Regions from separate parts of the Erwinia billingiae Eb661 genome, predicted to be linked through region 2. Evidence: predicted binding sites of a transcription regulator. Region 2 holds the regulator's gene; each other region holds the start of a gene.

Region 1 (4,075 bases), 970 kb from region 2:
CGCGGCGAAAATCGACACATCAGGAGGCTTCGGCCTCCTTTTTTATTGCCTGAAATCCCTTCCCGGCAGTTGCATCCTTGACGTGGAATAACTCTCTGGCCCGTCGCAGACGCTACCATAGCGCGACGTCTTCCCTCAGCCAGGACCTGCCGCTATGACGGATAATCTGCACCCGATGACCGCAATATCTTCTTCCCGCGCCTGGCTGGAAAGCCTGCGTTTGCGCACGCTGCCGCTGGCCTGTGCCTCGGTGATGACCGGTTCCGCGCTGGCCTGGTGGCAGGGACATTTTAATGCGGGCACCGCCGCGCTGGCACTGCTCACCACCGCCCTGCTGCAAATTCTGTCCAACCTGGCAAATGACTATGGTGATGCCCTGAAAGGCAGCGACACGCCGGCCCGCATCGGGCCACTGCGGGGCATGCAAAAAGGGGCGATTAGTCAGAAGCAGATGCGCAGTGCCCTGATCCTCACCGTGGCCTTGACGATGATATCCGGCGTCGCGCTGGTGATCCGCGCCTGCCAGTCGGTAAACGATTTTTTGGGCTTTATTGCGCTGGGCGCGGTGGCGATCGTCGCCGCCATCGCTTACACCGTCGGCAAGAAACCCTATGGCTATTTAGGATTGGGCGATGCGTCGGTATTAATTTTCTTCGGCTGGCTTGGGGTAATGGGCAGCTACTATCTTCAGGCCCATCAACTCTCCCTGCTACTGCTGTTACCTGCCACAGCCTGTGGGCTGATGGCGGTCGCGGTGCTTAACGTCAATAACATGCGCGATATTGAAAGCGACCAGCAGCATGGCAAGTTTACCCTGGCGGTGCGCTTAGGGGCGAGTGGCGCCAGGCGCTATCATCAGCTAATCCTCACCGCGGCCGTGCTGTGCTGCGCGGTTTTTGCCCTGCTCACTTCGCTGAATCTCGCCGGCTGGTTATTCCTGCTCTCCGCACCGTTGCTGTTCAGACAGGCCCGCTACATTACGCAGCAGCCTTCCGCCGTTGCCATGCGTCCTATGCTGGCGAAAACCGTGAAATCCGCCCTGTTACTCAACCTGCTTTTCTCGCTCGGGCTGGTCCTCAATTAACTGCGATGTGTTTGACTCATCGCAACTTTTAACAATTGATGATTTTGCCAACAGCGGCGAGAAAGCGATATACTTAGAGTTCCTGTGGCAAACAGACGAAACCCTTATGAAATATGATACTTCTGAACTCTGCGACATCTATCACGAAGATGTGAACGTCGTTGAACCGCTCTTTTCAAACTTCGGTGGCCGTACGTCGTTTGGCGGGCAAATCATCACGGTAAAATGTTTCGAGGACAACGGGCTGTTGTACGATCTGCTGGAGGAAAACGGGCGAGGTCGTGTGCTGCTGGTTGATGGCGGCGGTTCAGTGCGTCGTGCGCTGATTGATGCGGCGCTGGCCAGGCTGGCACTGCAGAACGAATGGGAAGGCATTGTGGTGTACGGTTCCGTACGTCAGGTTGACGATCTGGAAGAGCTGGATATTGGCATTCAGGCGATTGCTGCCATTCCGGTCGGTGCTGCGGGTGAAGGCATTGGCGAGAGCGATATTCGCGTCAACTTCGGTGGCGTCACTTTCTTCTCCGGCGATCATCTCTACGCCGACAACACTGGCATTATCCTTTCCGAAGATCCGCTCGATATCGAATAAAAAAAACGGGTGCCACTGGCACCCGTTTCTCTGCTGACCGTTAAATCAGACTTCTTCCATTTTTCCCAACAGGGCGCGCAAACGCTCCTGCCAGACAAGCTGCTCTTCTTTCAGGTGCTGGTTCTCACGCACCACTGATTCGCTATTCCCTGCAGCCTGCTGAACCTGCTGATTCAGGTTGTTGTTCTGCTCTTTCAGCTCTTCAATTTCCATCTGTAACAGGGTGATGGTATCAATCGCCTGTTGTACTTTCGCTTCCAGTTTCTCGAACACTTCAAATGACATTGTAAAAGACCTCTCCAAATCGCCAGGCGTTGATGTTGCCAGCCGCAGATCATGAGGGGATAAGCCGGGATTCCACGGATAACAACGCTTCCCCGATTGTAAGTAGACCCGCGCCCCAAGTCCAGTAGCGAACCCGCACAGGGTGCAGACTGTAACAATTTTCAGCATAGACCTGGAATCTGCAACATTACCCGCAGTATTTGCGGGGCTAATGTTAACGATTTGGGATAAAAATCACCAAATGGAAAATTGAAATGTTGTTTCAGGAAAGCAAAAAGACGCGAAAACGCTCATTTTTATGACACAGCACACAACTTTTGATTTCGCTATTTCTCGTTTATGCTCGTTAACGATAAATTTACATCAGCCCTACATAAGATTTGGGCGGCTCAGGGAGTGAGAAAAAAACGAAGTACAACATTAAACCTCGCCTTCAGGAAATGTCATCATGAGTCAGACAGCAACAAGCACGCTCAAAGGGCAGTGCATCGCCGAATTCCTTGGTGTCGCCACCATTATCTTCTTTGGTGCCGGCTGTGTCGCCGCCATGAAACTGGCTGGTGCAAGTTTTGGTCAGTGGGAAATCAGTATTATCTGGGGGATTGCCGTTGCGATGGCCATCTACCTCAGCGCCGCTATCTCCGGCGCGCATCTGAATCCTGCAGTGACCATTGCACTCTGCCTGTTCGCCAATTTCGAACGCCGTAAAGTTGTGCCGTACATTCTGGCACAAATCGCCGGTGCCTTCTGCTCCGCCGCACTGGTTTACGGTCTCTACTACAATCTGTTCTTTGATTACGAGCAATCGCATCAGATGGTGCGCGGCAGTATCGAGAGCCTCGATTTGGCTGGGATCTTCTCCACCTATCCAAATCCGCACATCGGCGTTGGCCAGGCCTTCCTGGTTGAAGCGGTGATCACCGCGGTGATGATGGGCCTGATTATGGCGCTGACCGATGACGGTAACGGCCTGCCTCGCGGTCCGATGGCTCCGCTGCTGATTGGCCTGCTGATTGCGGTAATCGGTGGCTCAATGGGTCCACTGACCGGCTTCGCACTGAACCCGGCGCGTGATTTCGGACCGAAACTCTTTGCCTGGCTTGCGGGTTGGGGTAACGTCGCCTTTACCGGTGGCCGTGATATCCCGTATTTCCTCGTGCCGATCTTTGGACCGATTGTGGGTGCCAGCCTGGGCGCAGTTGGCTATCGCTATCTGATTGCCCGTAACCTGCCTGGCGCAGCTGTAGTAAAGAAAGACGAGAAGACGATAGCGCGTGCTGAGCAGCGTAAAGCGTAAGTGCTAACCCTTTACACCATCAGGAATGAATTATGACCATAGAAAAAAAATACATTGTCGCGCTCGATCAGGGGACGACCAGCTCTCGTGCCGTGATCCTGGATCATGACTCCAACATCGTTGCCGTCTCCCAGCGCGAATTTCAGCAAATTTATCCTAAGCCCGGCTGGGTTGAGCATGACCCGATGGATATCTGGGCTTCCCAGAGCTCCACGCTGGTAGAAGTGCTGGCGCATGCCGATATTCGTTCAGACGAGATTGCCGCGATCGGTATCACCAACCAGCGTGAAACCACCATTATCTGGGACAAAGAGACCGGCAAGCCGATCTACAACGCTATCGTCTGGCAGGATCCGCGCACCGCTGACTACTGTGCAAAACTGAAAAAAGAAGGGCTGGAAGAGTATATCCAGCACACCACCGGCCTGGTGATTAATCCTTACTTCTCCGGTACCAAGGTGAAGTGGATCCTCGACCACGTGGAAGGCTCACGCGATCGTGCGAAACGTGGCGAGCTGCTGTTCGGTACGGTTGACTCCTGGCTAGTGTGGAAAATGACGCAGGGACGGGTGCACATCACCGATTACACCAACGCCTCGCGTACCATGATGTTTAACATCCACAAGCTGGAGTGGGATCAGCGCATGTTGGATATCCTCGATATCCCGCGTGAAATGCTGCCAGAAGTGAAATCGTCTTCTGAAGTGTACGGCCAGACCAACATTGGTGGTAAAGGCGGTACGCGTATTCCAATCGCCGGTATCGCCGGTGACCAGCAGGCGGCGCTGTACGGCCAGATGTGTGTTCAGCCGGGTAT
Region 2 (4,075 bases):
AACCGCCTGCATCGGGCGACTCATTGCGCCAATCTGCGCCGCGCCGGCCGCCAGCGAGGTGGGTGCGGTAGAGGAACCAGCGGCCTGCACCTGCACATTTACGCCCGGAAACTGCCGGTTGAAGCTATCGCCCCACAGCGTCATTAAGCTGCCGAGGGTATCCGAGCCAACGCTGGTCAGGTTACCGGCCAGCATCCCCTCTTGTGCCTGGGTGGTCAGGCTGAAACAGGCCAGCAGCATCAGAAACAGCTTTTTCATCACAGGGTTCCGCTACGATCATCGAACCGCATTCTGTGCCAACTCGCTGCTGACAATCAACCTTGGTGGTAAGGAGAAGCTGAAACAGGTCTCTTTGCCAGGCTGGCTGGTGATGTCCAGCCGGGTGTTGTGGTGGCTGAGCGCATGCTTGACGATCGCCAGGCCAAGCCCGCTGCCGCCGGTTTGCCGCGAACGGGCCTTATCGACGCGGTAAAAGCGCTCGGTCAGCCGGGGAATATGCTCTTGTGCAATGCCCGGACCGTTATCCTTCACCTTAAATTGCGCGCCCTGTGGAGTTCTCAGCCAGCTGATATCGATGCGCGTGCCGGCCGGCGTGTGGTTAACCGAGTTGTACACCAGGTTTGAGATGGCGCTGCGCAGCTGTTCATCATTGCCATACACCCGCAAATCCGCGTCCATCGTGAAGTGAATCTCGTGCCGGCCCTGGCTCAGGGTTTCCGCTTCACGCTGCAGCAGACGCAGCATCATCGGCACGTCGACTTTTTCCTGCAGATCCAGCGCCGGTGCGGCTTCAATCCGCGACAGGGTCAGCAACTGTTTCACCAGGCCGTCCATGCGGCGGGTCTGCTCCTGCATGGTGTGCAGGGCCTTGTCACGCAGCGGGCCTTCCATCACCGAATCGTTCATCATCTCCAGATAGCCCTGCAGCACCGTTAACGGCGTGCGTAGCTCATGGCTGACGTTAGCAAAGAAGTTGCGCCGGGCGCCCTCAAGCTGATGCATCTGCGTGACGTCACGGGCTACCAGCAGCCATTGCCCTTCCGAATAGGGCATTACGCGGAATTCCAGCTGACGATTGCTGTTCAGCACCAGCGTCAACGGTCGGGTAAAATCGCGCTTCCGCACATAGCGGGTAAACTCGGGATAGCGCAGCAGGTTAAGGATGTTCTGACCATTGTCTTCCGGCCAGCGCAGTCCCAGCATCTGTTGCGCCAGGCCGTTACACCAGAAAATGGTGCCCTCTTCGGTGGTCAATACCACCGCATCAGGTAAGGATTCGGCGCCACTGCGAAAGCGTTTGATCAGATGGCCCAGCTCACGCCGACGCCGGCGATTTCTCGCCTGCATCTGGTAAAGGCCATAAAAGAGAGGTTCCCAACTGCCGCGCCCCGCCGGTGGCGTCATGCTGCGGTCAATCCACAGCCAGTGGGATAAACGAAGTAAATTAGCGAAATGCCAGCCCAAAACGGCTAACACCGATACCAGTAGCAGCCAGGGCAGGTAGCCCACCAGCAGCCCCAAAATCAGGGCCGGAAGGCAGGCGAGCACCACTTCCAGCAACAATCTCTTCCAGGAGAGGCGTTCCAACACGGTGAAGACTCCAGTGCGAACGATCAGTAACGTGCAGAGAAACGGTAACCTGTTCCGCGAACCGTCTGCACCATGCGATCGTGCCCGGTCAGTTCCAGCGCTTTACGCAAGCGGCGAATATGAACGTCAACGGTACGATCTTCGACGTACACGTTAGTGCCCCAGACATGATTAAGCAACTGCTCACGGCTGTAAACCCGCTCAGGATGGGTCATAAAGAAATGCAGCAGCTTGTATTCCGTCGGCCCCATTTCCAGCGGCTGGGTGTCTGACATCACGCGATGAGACGAAGGATCCAGGCTCAGTCCCTGCATCTCAATCACTTCTTCCACCGCCATTGGCGAGATCCTGCGCATTACCGCTTTAATCCGCGCCACCAACTCTTTCGGCGAAAACGGCTTGGTAATATAGTCGTCAGCCCCCACTTCCAGACCGCGAACGCGATCTTCTTCTTCACCGCGCGCCGTCAGCATCATCACCGGAATGTCGCGGGTCATCGCTTCACGCTTTAAATGCTTGATAAACTGAATGCCTGAACCACCCGGGAGCATCCAGTCCAACAGGATCAAATCAGGCCAGGGTTCGATAAGCAAATTGACCGCACTGTCATAATCTTCCGCTTCTATCGGTTGATAGTCATTTTGCTCCAGCACGAAACACAACATCTCACGGATTGGGGCTTCATCTTCGACTACCAGAATACGCTTAGCCATTATTGCTCCTGCTACTGTGACGGAATGTCACTGGATTTGCGGCGTCATTATGCGTCAGTTTTATGACAGTTTTATGAAAAAAGCACGGCCCGGGCCGCCGTTTTATAACACTTTTGTGAAGGTTACAGTCATTCAGACTGGGGTTTTACGCGTTGCTGTTTATAATCGTCGACTCTGCCTTGCGCCTTAAAGGGATCTCATGCGAATTATCCACACGTCAGACTGGCATCTGGGCCAATTTTTTTACACCAAAAGCCGCGCCCCGGAACATCAGGCTTTTACAGACTGGCTGCTGGCTCAGGCGGTGGAACATCAGGTGGATGCCATTATCATCGCGGGGGATATTTTCGACACCGGTTCGCCGCCCAGCTATGCGCGCGAGCTGTATAACCGTTTCGTGGTCAACCTCCAGCAAACCGGCTGTCAGCTGGTGGTGCTGGGTGGCAATCATGATTCCGTCGCCACGCTGAATGAATCGCGTGAGCTGCTGGCCTGTCTCAACACCCGGGTGATCGCCGCGGCCAGTGACGATATCGCCCAGCAGGTGGTGATCCTGAATAAGCGCAATGGCGAACCTGGCGCGGTCCTGTGCGCCATTCCCTTCCTTCGCCCGCGTGACATCACCGTCAGCCAGGCCGGTCAGTCTGGCCATGAGAAGCATCAGACCCTGCTGGAGGCCATCACCCAGCATTACGATCGCTGCTGGCAGGCGGCGCAGGCCGAGCGGCAAAGGCTGGATTTACCGTTGCCGATTATTGCTACCGGCCATCTGACCACCGTCGGCGTGACCAAAAGTGATGCGGTACGCGATATCTATATCGGCACGCTGGATGCTTTTCCGGCCCAGGCATTTCCCCCGGCGGATTACATCGCGCTCGGCCATATCCACCGCGCGCAGCGCATCGCCAACACGGAGCATATTCGCTACAGCGGCTCCCCTATTCCGCTCAGTTTTGACGAGTTGGGCAAAGACAAAAGCGTGTTTCTGGTCGACTTTGCCGACGGCAAGCTGAGCCAGGTTGAAACGCTCTCTGTCCCGCTGTTTCAGCCGATGCAGATGATCAAAGGCTCGCTGGAAGAGATTGAGCAGCAGCTGGCCGCGATTGCGCCGCGTGAAGATGGCAAGCCGGTGTGGCTGGATATCGAGATTTCCACCCAGGCGTGGCTGAACGACCTTCAGCGGCGTATTCAGGAACTGACCCAGGAAATGCCGGTAGAGGTGGTGCTGTTGCGCCGCAGCCGCGAGCAACGGGAACAGGTTATCGACCGGCAAAACAATGAAACCCTCAGCGAACTCAGCGCGCAGGAGGTGTTTAGCCGCCGTCTGGCGCTGGAAGAAAATGAACAGCCTGAACGGCTGGCGCGGGCGACGGCGCTGTTCACCCTGACGCTGGCAGAAATTGATGATGAGGTGCAACCGTGAAAATCCTGACGCTGCGGTTCAAAAACCTCAACTCGCTGAAAGGCGAATGGAAGATAGATTTTACCGCCGAGCCCTTTGCCAGCAACGGTTTGTTTGCCATTACCGGCCCGACCGGCGCGGGAAAAACCACCCTGCTGGATGCCATCTGCCTGGCGCTGTACCACGAGACGTCGCGGCTGGGGAAACTCTCGCAGACGCAGAACGATTTGATGACCCGCGACACCTCAGAATGTCTGGCCGAGGTTGAATTTGAAGTGAAAGGCGTGGCCTGGCGGGCATTCTGGAGCCAGAACCGCGCACGCGGCGCGGTGGATGGCAATCTGCAGGCCCCGCGCGTCGAGCTGGCCCG
Region 3 (4,075 bases), 1.5 Mb from region 2:
GTCCGCGCCGGGATTTTTATCGTAAAACCCTTGTTTGCGGGTCAGCTCATAGGCAGCGGTGGTGATCGGCAGGTAGCCGGTTTTCTGGTGCCATTCAGCGGCGATATCCGGCTGTGCCAGGAAGGCCATAAACTCGGCCACGCCTTTGTAGGTGCTGGCGTCTTTGCCTTTCATCACCCACAGGCTCGCGCCGCCGATGATGGCGTTCTGCGGGGCGTCAGGGACGGTGGCGTCGTACGGCATCATGCCGACGCCGTAGTTAAATTTGGCGTAATGACGGATATCCGCCAGCGAGCCTGAAGACGCGGTGGTGATGCCACAATCGCCGTTGTAGAACTTGGCGGTGGATTCATCTTTACGGCCGAAGTAGGTGAAATCGCCTTTCTTGTTCATATCTTCGAGCATCTGGATATGACGAACCTGCGTCGGCTTGTTGAATTCCAGCACGGTATCGGTGCCGTCAAAACCGTTGTTTTGGGTGGCGACCGGCAGTGCATGCCAGGCGCTGAAGTTCTCAATCTGTATCCATCCCTGCCAGCCACTGGCGTAGCCACAGGTCATGCCCGCTTTACGCAGCGCAGCGGCGTCCTTTTCCAGATCCTGCCAGGTTTTCGGCGGCTGATCCGGGTTCAGACCGGCTTTTTTGAAGGCGTCTTTGTTGTAATACAGCACCGGCGTCGAGCTGTTAAACGGCTGAGAAATCAGGTGACCACTGGCGTCGCTGTAGTAGCCCGCCACGGTCGGCACGAACTGCTTCTCATCGAAGGCCACGCCGGCATTTTTGAACACATCGTAGACCGGCACGATCGCTTTAGAAGCCATCATGGTGGCGGTACCCACTTCGTAAACCTGCAAAATAGCCGGCGCTTTACCTGAACGCACGGCGGCAATCCCGGCCGCCAAGCTCTGTTCGTAGTTGCCTTTGTAGGTCGGCACGATTTTGTAATCTGGGTGAGACTCATTAAAGCGTTGTGCCAGAGAATTTACTTCCACACCCAGTTCGCCTTCCATCGAATGCCAGAAAGGGATCTCGGTGGCAGCCAGTGCGTGACCGCTGAAGGTCAGTCCCAGTACCATGCAAAGTGCGGTTTTACGAAATGAGAACGATGTCATATCGGTATCCTGTGCCCGGAGTCAATCGCGCGATATCGCGCATTCTTATTGTTCGGGAAGTAACATGACACGGGAAAATGACGGAAAGATAACGGGTTTATGACGGAAAGGTGACAGGCAGGTGACGCACGAGGCGAGTGAATTACCGCCTTTTTTGCGCTGACGGGCACAAAAAAGGGCGGGGAAAATCCCGCCCTGTCACCCCGACTTCGCCCGCAGGCGGCGGGCCTGGCGGCCTTGAAACCGCCGGGTTTACAACACATTAGCCGCCGAGATAGGCACTGCGCACCGCTTCGTTCGCCAGCAAGGCGTCGCCGGTATCCTCCAGCACCACATGGCCGTTTTCTAACACATAACCGCGATCGGCCAGCTTCAGCGCCTGGTTAGCGTTCTGCTCCACCAGGAAGATGGTCATCCCTTCCTGACGCAGCTGCTCGATGGTGTCGAATATCTGCTGGATAATGATCGGCGCCAGGCCTAACGAGGGCTCATCCAGCAGCAGCAGGCGCGGCTGGCTCATCAACGCCCGGCCAATCGCCAGCATCTGTTGCTCACCGCCGGACATGGTGCCGGCACGCTGAACGCGGCGCTCGTACAGGCGTGGGAACAGCTCATATACGCGCTTGATGCGGGTCTGATACTGCTGACGCTCGGCGAAAAAGCCGCCCATCGCCAGGTTCTCTTCCACCGTCATCCGTGAAAACACGCGGCGCCCTTCCGGCACAATGGCAATGGCTTCACGCATGATGCGCGCGGTTTGCCATTCTGTGATCGCTTTACCGTCGAAGGTAATCGATCCCTGCGTCGCGCGCGGCTCACCACACAAGGTGCCAAGGATAGTGGTTTTACCCGCGCCGTTGGCCCCAATCAGGGTGACAATCTCGCCCTGATTGATATGCAGACTGACGTTATGCAACGCCTGAATTTTGCCGTAATGGGCGCTGACGTTCTCGAGAGAGAGCATCGGATTCATATCAGGCTTCTCCCAGATAGGCGCGGATCACGTCCGGATTGTTGCGGATCTGCTCCGGCGTGCCGTTTGCCAGCGGCGTGCCCTGATTCACTACATAAATGCGGTCAGAAATGCCCATAACCAGTTTCATATCATGTTCAATCAACAGTACCGAGACGTTGTGCTGGCTGCGCAGTTCGGCAATCAGCTCATCAAGCTCGTGGGTTTCTTTCGGGTTCAGCCCGGCGGCTGGCTCATCCAGCATCAGGATTTCCGGCCGGGTGACCATACAACGGGCGATTTCCAGACGACGCTGCTGACCGTAGGCCAGGTTGCCCGCCTGACGGTTAGCCATTTCCAGCAGCCCCACGCGATCCAGCCAGGTGGCGGCACGATCCAGCGCGTCGCTTTCGGCTTTACGGAAGGCCGGCGTTTTCAGCAAACCGGCAAACACGCCGCTTTTCAGATGCTGATGCTGCGCCACCAGCAGGTTCTCAATCACCGTCATTTCGCGGAACAAGCGCACGTGCTGGAAAGTACGGACAATGCCCATCCGGGCAATTTTTTGCCCCGGCTGGCCCGCGATATCCTTGTCGCGCAGCATGATGCTGCCGCCCGTCGGCCGGTAGAAACCGGTCAGACAGTTAAAGACGGTGGTTTTCCCGGCGCCGTTCGGGCCGATTAATGACACGATCTCCTGCGGGCGCAGCTCCAGCTCAACGTTATTAACGGCAAGCAGGCCGCCAAAGCGCATCATCAGGCCTTTTACGGCCAACAAAGGCTGTGTCATGGCTGCTCTCCTTTTTCTACCGTCTTCAACTTCAGATGCGGACGCTTCATCGGCAGCAGACCCTGTGGCCGCCAGATCATCATCAGCACCATCAGACCGCCGAGCACCAGCATGCTGTACTCATTCAAATCACGCATCAGCTCGCGGGAAACCACCAGCAGCACCGCAGCGAGGATCACCGCAAACTGCGATCCCATGCCGCCCAGTACCACAATTGCCAGCACGAACGCCGACTCGGCAAAGGTGAACGATTCCGGGCTGACAAAGCCCTGGCGTGCGGCAAACAGGCTACCGGCAAAGCCGGCAAAGGCCGCACTGATGGTGAAGGCGGTCAGCTTGATGCGCGTTGGGCTCAGGCCCAGCGAGCGGCAGGCAATTTCGTCTTCACGCAGCGCTTCCCAGGCCCGTCCCAGCGGCATCCGCAGCAGGCGGTTAATCACAAACAGCGTGATGATCACCAGCAGCAACGCCACCATATACAGGAAGATAATGCGGTCGCTGGGATCGTACTTCAGGCCGAAGAAGTTATGGAAGGTGTCCCATCCGCCGTCGCGCACGCTGCGGTTAAACTCCAGACCAAACAGCGACGGTTTTGGGATCTGGCTGATGCCGTTCGGGCCACCGGTAATTTCGGTGTTGTTCAGCAGCAGAATACGCACGATTTCGCCGAAGCCGAGCGTCACAATCGCCAGATAGTCACCGCGCAGCCGCAATACCGGGAAGCCGAGCAGCAGGCCAAACATCGCCGCCACCAGACCGGCCAGCGGCAGACACTCCCAGAAGCTCAGGCCGTAGTAGTGATTCAGCAAGGCAAAGGTATAGGCGCCAACGGCATAGAATCCGCCGTAGCCCAGCACCAGCAGACCGGAAAGGCCGACCACCACGTTCAGGCCAAGCCCGAGCATCACGTAGATCAGCGTCAGCGTGGCGATATCCACCGTGCCGCGTGAGACGATAAATGGCCAGGCCACGGCGGCAATGATCATTACCAGCAGCACCAGCTTTTGCTTCGGCGTGGAGCCGTCAATACCCGGCAGAACCATCGCCGGGCCGGAGATTTTTTTCAGGCTTTTTTGCAGCAAAGGACGCAGCAGCTGGAACAGGAACACCACCGCCGCGCCCAGTGCAATCCAGTTCCAGCGGACGCGACCGGCGTTATTCACCACCAGATGCGTGCCGTCGAGGTCGAGGCGCATGCCCATAAAGAAGGCCGCCAGCAG
Region 4 (4,075 bases), 400 kb from region 2:
ACTGGCTGGGCAATATGGCCCATCTGCCGGCGCTGCTGAATGACGCCGACTTTGTGATCCTCAGCCTGCCGGACAATGCCGACACCCGCCATATCATTGATGAAACCGCGCTGGCGCAGATGAAGCCGGGCAGTTACCTGATCAACCTGGGGCGTGGCGGACTGATTGAAAAGCAGGCGTTGCTGGCGGCGCTGGAAGTGAATCACCTGGCAGGCGCCGGGCTGGATGTGTTCTGGCAGGAGCCGCCCGAGCCGGATGACGCGCTGTTTCAGTACAACGTCATCGCCACGCCGCATATCGGCGGCGTCACTGATAATTCGCTGAACGGCAACGTGGCGGGGGTATGTGAAAACCTGCGCCGCTTACGCGATGGCGAAGAGATCCTGAATCGCTGGGCGTAAGAGGCTGACCTAACGCGCTTTCTGCCCGACCATCACGTCAATGCCCAGCTGTTTCAGCTTCTGCGCCAGCTCTTTCGGCGGGGCATCGTCGCTGACCAGCGTCTCGAAGGCGCTGAGTTCGCCGATGCGGGCGGGCAACACTTTGCCAAACTTGCTGCTGTCAGCCACCAGAATCTTGTGGCTGGCACGCTGCATCGCCTGATGCTTCATCGGCAATTCGTTGAGGTTGTAGCAGGTCGCACCCTGACCGGCATCAATGCCTGCCGCAGAGATAAAGGCTTTGCCGGGACACAGGCTGTCCATTACCGAGCCGTGACCCAGCGGAGTGAAGATGGCGTTGTCGGCATGAAACTCACCGCCGTTGAGGATCACCTGACAGGCCGGTTTCTCTTTCAGCGCCAGGAAGGTGTTCATCGCGCAGCAGATGGCGGTAAACGCCAGCTCATTATCGATGGCATCGACAATCCACGGCATGGTGGTGCCGCAGTCAAAGAACACCGTATCACCCGGCTCAATCAGTGACGCCGCCAGCTGGCCCAGACGCCGCTTTTTCTCGACGTTATGCGCCTGCTGATCGGAGACAAAGTAGTGACCCTGATTGCTTTTCGGATCGCTGACAATGTAGCCCCCCAATAACACCACCACCGACGGCTGTTCGTTGAGATCGCGACGGATGGTCATCTCGGACACACCCAGCAGCCGCGCCGCCTCTCGCAGGTGGATTTTATCGGTTCGCTTAAGCGCAGATGCCAGCTTGTTTACGCGCTCGTCGCGGCGGGTTTCCATGGTCAGTCACTCCTGATAATACGGTTAATAACCCTCGCCGGCAGCGCTGCCGTTAACGATGGCGACGCCGGAGCTGGTGCCGATACGGCTGGCGCCCGCCTGGATCATGATGTCTGCCGTCTGTCGGTCGCGCACCGCGCCGGATGCTTTGACCGCCACCTCAGGGCCAACGGTATCATGCATCAGACGGACGTGCTCTTCGCGCGCGCCGCCGGTACTGAAACCGGTGGACGTTTTCACAAACGCGACCTTCAGTTCACGACAAATTTCACAGATTTGAATGATTTGCGCATCGCTAAGCAGGCAGGTCTCTAATATTACCTTCAATGGGATCGGGCCGCAAACCTCGCGCACCGCCTGAATATCGGCGCTGACGGCCTTCACCTCACCGCTTTGCAGCCAGCCAACGTTAATCACCATATCAATCTCCTGCGCACCGGCCGCAATGGCGGCTTTCGCTTCGAAGGCTTTGGCGCTGGTCAGGCCGGCACCCAGCGGAAAACCGATGACGGAACAGACCTTTACCTCACTTCCCGCCAGCTTCTCCGCCACTAACGGCACATAACCCGAATTGACGCACACCGCGTAAAAGTGGTGGGCGATGGCTTCGTCACACAGGGTGGCGATCTGTTGCACGGTGGCATTCGCCGCCAGCAGGGTGTGGTCGATGTAGCGGGCATAGTCCAGGTTTTGCACGGGAAGCTCCTCAGCAGATTAGGGGGTTTTGTTAAAATAATAACATTTTCATTCTGGCGTCAATCGCCAATTAACATCTCGCGGGCGGGATTTTCAGGCTGAGACGGGTGTCACAAAAATAACATGAGATGATTGTTATTGTTATTTCTACAACATTTAATGATGAAAATTTACACGGGGAAAACGTCATGGACATTGCCGTCATCGGCTCCAATATGGTCGATCTGATCACCTACACCAACAGCATGCCGAAAGCCGGTGAAACCTTAGAAGCGCCAGACTTCGCACTGGGCTGCGGCGGCAAAGGGGCCAACCAGGCCGTTGCGGCGGCGAAGCTGGGTGCCAGCGTGATGATGGTCAGCAAAGTGGGCGAAGACCTGTTTGCGGACAACACGGTGAAAAACTTGCAGCGGTTCGGCGTCGACGCGCAGCACGTCACCGTCGCGGCGGGCACCTCCAGCGGCGTGGCACCGATTTTTGTCGATGACCAGTCGCAAAACCGCATCCTGATTATCAAAGGGGCCAACGCGCACCTGTCTCCGGCGGATATTGATGCCGCGGCGGAGGATCTTAAGCGCTGCCGTCTGATGGTGTTGCAGCTGGAGATCCCGCTGCCGACGGTCTATTACGCCATCGACTTTGCGCGGCAGAACGGCATTCAGGTGATCCTCAATCCCGCGCCGGCGGTGGCCGGTTTGGACATCGATTACGCCTGCCAGTGCGACTTCTTTATGCCGAACGAAACCGAACTGGAGATCCTGACGGGCCTGCCGGTCAGCACCGAAGACGAAGTGCTGCGCGCCGGGCAGATGCTGCTGGGACGCGGCCTGAAAAACCTGATTATCACTCTCGGCAGCCGCGGATCGGTGTGGATGCAGGGAGATGCCGTCCACCGCATTAAGCCCACGCCGGTGAAGGCGATTGATACCAGTGGCGCAGGGGATGCCTTTATCGGCTGCTTTGCCCACTTTCTGATCCAGCATGGCGATATCGCGAAGGCAATGCAGTCTGCCTCCGACTATGCCGCCTGTAGCGTCACCGGACGGGGAACCCAGCTTTCGTACCCTGATGCCGATACCTTCCACCGTTTTCTCAACGATTAACTGAGGATTCGCTATGCAACCGACCATCGTCCAGCAGCCTGATGGCTATTTAAATAAGACGCCACTGTTTCAGTTTATTTTGCTCTCGTGCCTGTTCCCGTTATGGGGCTGCGCCGCCAGCCTGAATGATATTTTGATCACCCAGTTCAAAAGCGTTTTCGCCCTCAGCGATTTCGCCAGCGCGCTGGTGCAGAGCGCCTTTTACGGCGGCTATTTTTTAATTGCCATTCCGGCCTCGCTGGTGATCCGCAGCAGTAGCTACAAGATTGCGATCCTGCTGGGGCTGGCGCTGTATATCGCCGGTTGCGTGATGTTCTATCCGGCTTCGCATATGGCGACCTACACCATGTTCCTGGCGGCGATCTTCGCGATTGCTATCGGGTTGAGCTTCCTGGAAACGGCGGCGAATACCTACAGCTCGATGATCGGTCACCGCGATCACGCCACGTTGCGGCTGAACGTCAGCCAGACGTTCTACCCGATTGGCGCGCTGATGGGCATCGTGTTGGGCAAATACCTGGTGTTCCAGGATGGCGACAGCCTGCACAGCCAGATGGCCGGCATGAACCCGGAACAGCTGCACCAGTTCCGTCTGACCATGCTGGAGCACACGCTGGAACCTTACAAATACCTGGTGATGGTCCTGGTGGTGGTGATGGTGTTGTTCCTGTTGACCCGTTATCCGCACTGCAAACCGCAGAGCAATGAGAAAAAGCTGCCGAGCCTTGGCGAAACCTTCAGCTATCTGGCCAAAAACCGTCACTTCAAGCGCGGCATCATTGCGCAGTTCCTTTACGTGGGGATGCAGGTGGCGGTCTGGTCGTTCACCATTCGTCTGGCGCTGAACCTCGGTGCGGCCAACGAGCGTCATGCCTCTAACTTTATGATTTACAGCTTTATCTGCTTCTTTCTCGGCAAGTTTGTCGCCAACTTCCTGATGACGCGCTTCCGCGCCGAGAAGGTGCTGATTGCTTATTCCATCGTCGGTGTGGCCACGCTGGCCTACGTGATGCTGGTGCCAAACTTCACCGCCGTCTATGCCGCCGTGTTCGTCAGCGTGTTGTTTGGGCCATGCTGGGCGACGATTTA

The links. Region 2 encodes PhoB, which activates phosphate uptake and scavenging genes when phosphate is short. Its sites were predicted from a motif close to CTGTCATAAAACTGNCNNAT; they were not measured.
Region 1: EBC_RS02140 (MIP/aquaporin family protein) is a predicted target of PhoB. The motif match lies at 2,247-2,266, and genes of this name have one in related genera.
Region 3: ugpB (sn-glycerol-3-phosphate ABC transporter substrate-binding protein UgpB) is a predicted target of PhoB. The motif match lies at 1,200-1,219, and genes of this name have one in related genera.
Region 4: rbsK (ribokinase) is a predicted target of PhoB. The motif match lies at 1,991-2,010, and genes of this name have one in related genera.

The regions. Positions count from the first base shown of each region.
Region 1 covers NC_014306.1:160,944-165,018, reverse strand. The annotation lists gene EBC_RS02155 (1,4-dihydroxy-2-naphthoate polyprenyltransferase) at 155-1,084, shown strand; gene rraA (ribonuclease E activity regulator RraA) at 1,191-1,676, shown strand; gene zapB (cell division protein ZapB) at 1,722-1,961, opposite strand; gene EBC_RS02140 (MIP/aquaporin family protein) at 2,410-3,258, shown strand; gene glpK (glycerol kinase GlpK) at 3,291-4,075, shown strand, end outside.
Region 2 covers NC_014306.1:1,135,622-1,139,696, reverse strand. The annotation lists gene EBC_RS06530 (PstS family phosphate ABC transporter substrate-binding protein) at 1-258, opposite strand, end outside; gene phoR (phosphate regulon sensor histidine kinase PhoR) at 277-1,590, opposite strand; gene phoB (phosphate response regulator transcription factor PhoB) at 1,614-2,303, opposite strand; gene sbcD (exonuclease subunit SbcD) at 2,503-3,726, shown strand; gene EBC_RS06510 (SbcC/MukB-like Walker B domain-containing protein) at 3,723-4,075, shown strand, end outside.
Region 3 covers NC_014306.1:4,705,152-4,709,226, forward strand. The annotation lists gene ugpB (sn-glycerol-3-phosphate ABC transporter substrate-binding protein UgpB) at 1-1,113, opposite strand, end outside; gene livF (high-affinity branched-chain amino acid ABC transporter ATP-binding protein LivF) at 1,376-2,086, opposite strand; gene livG (high-affinity branched-chain amino acid ABC transporter ATP-binding protein LivG) at 2,088-2,855, opposite strand; gene EBC_RS22910 (high-affinity branched-chain amino acid ABC transporter permease LivM) at 2,852-4,075, opposite strand, start outside.
Region 4 covers NC_014306.1:734,934-739,008, forward strand. The annotation lists gene EBC_RS04715 (2-hydroxyacid dehydrogenase) at 1-401, shown strand, start outside; gene deoR (DNA-binding transcriptional repressor DeoR) at 411-1,187, opposite strand; gene deoC (deoxyribose-phosphate aldolase) at 1,212-1,883, opposite strand; gene rbsK (ribokinase) at 2,072-2,986, shown strand; gene fucP (L-fucose:H+ symporter permease) at 3,000-4,075, shown strand, end outside.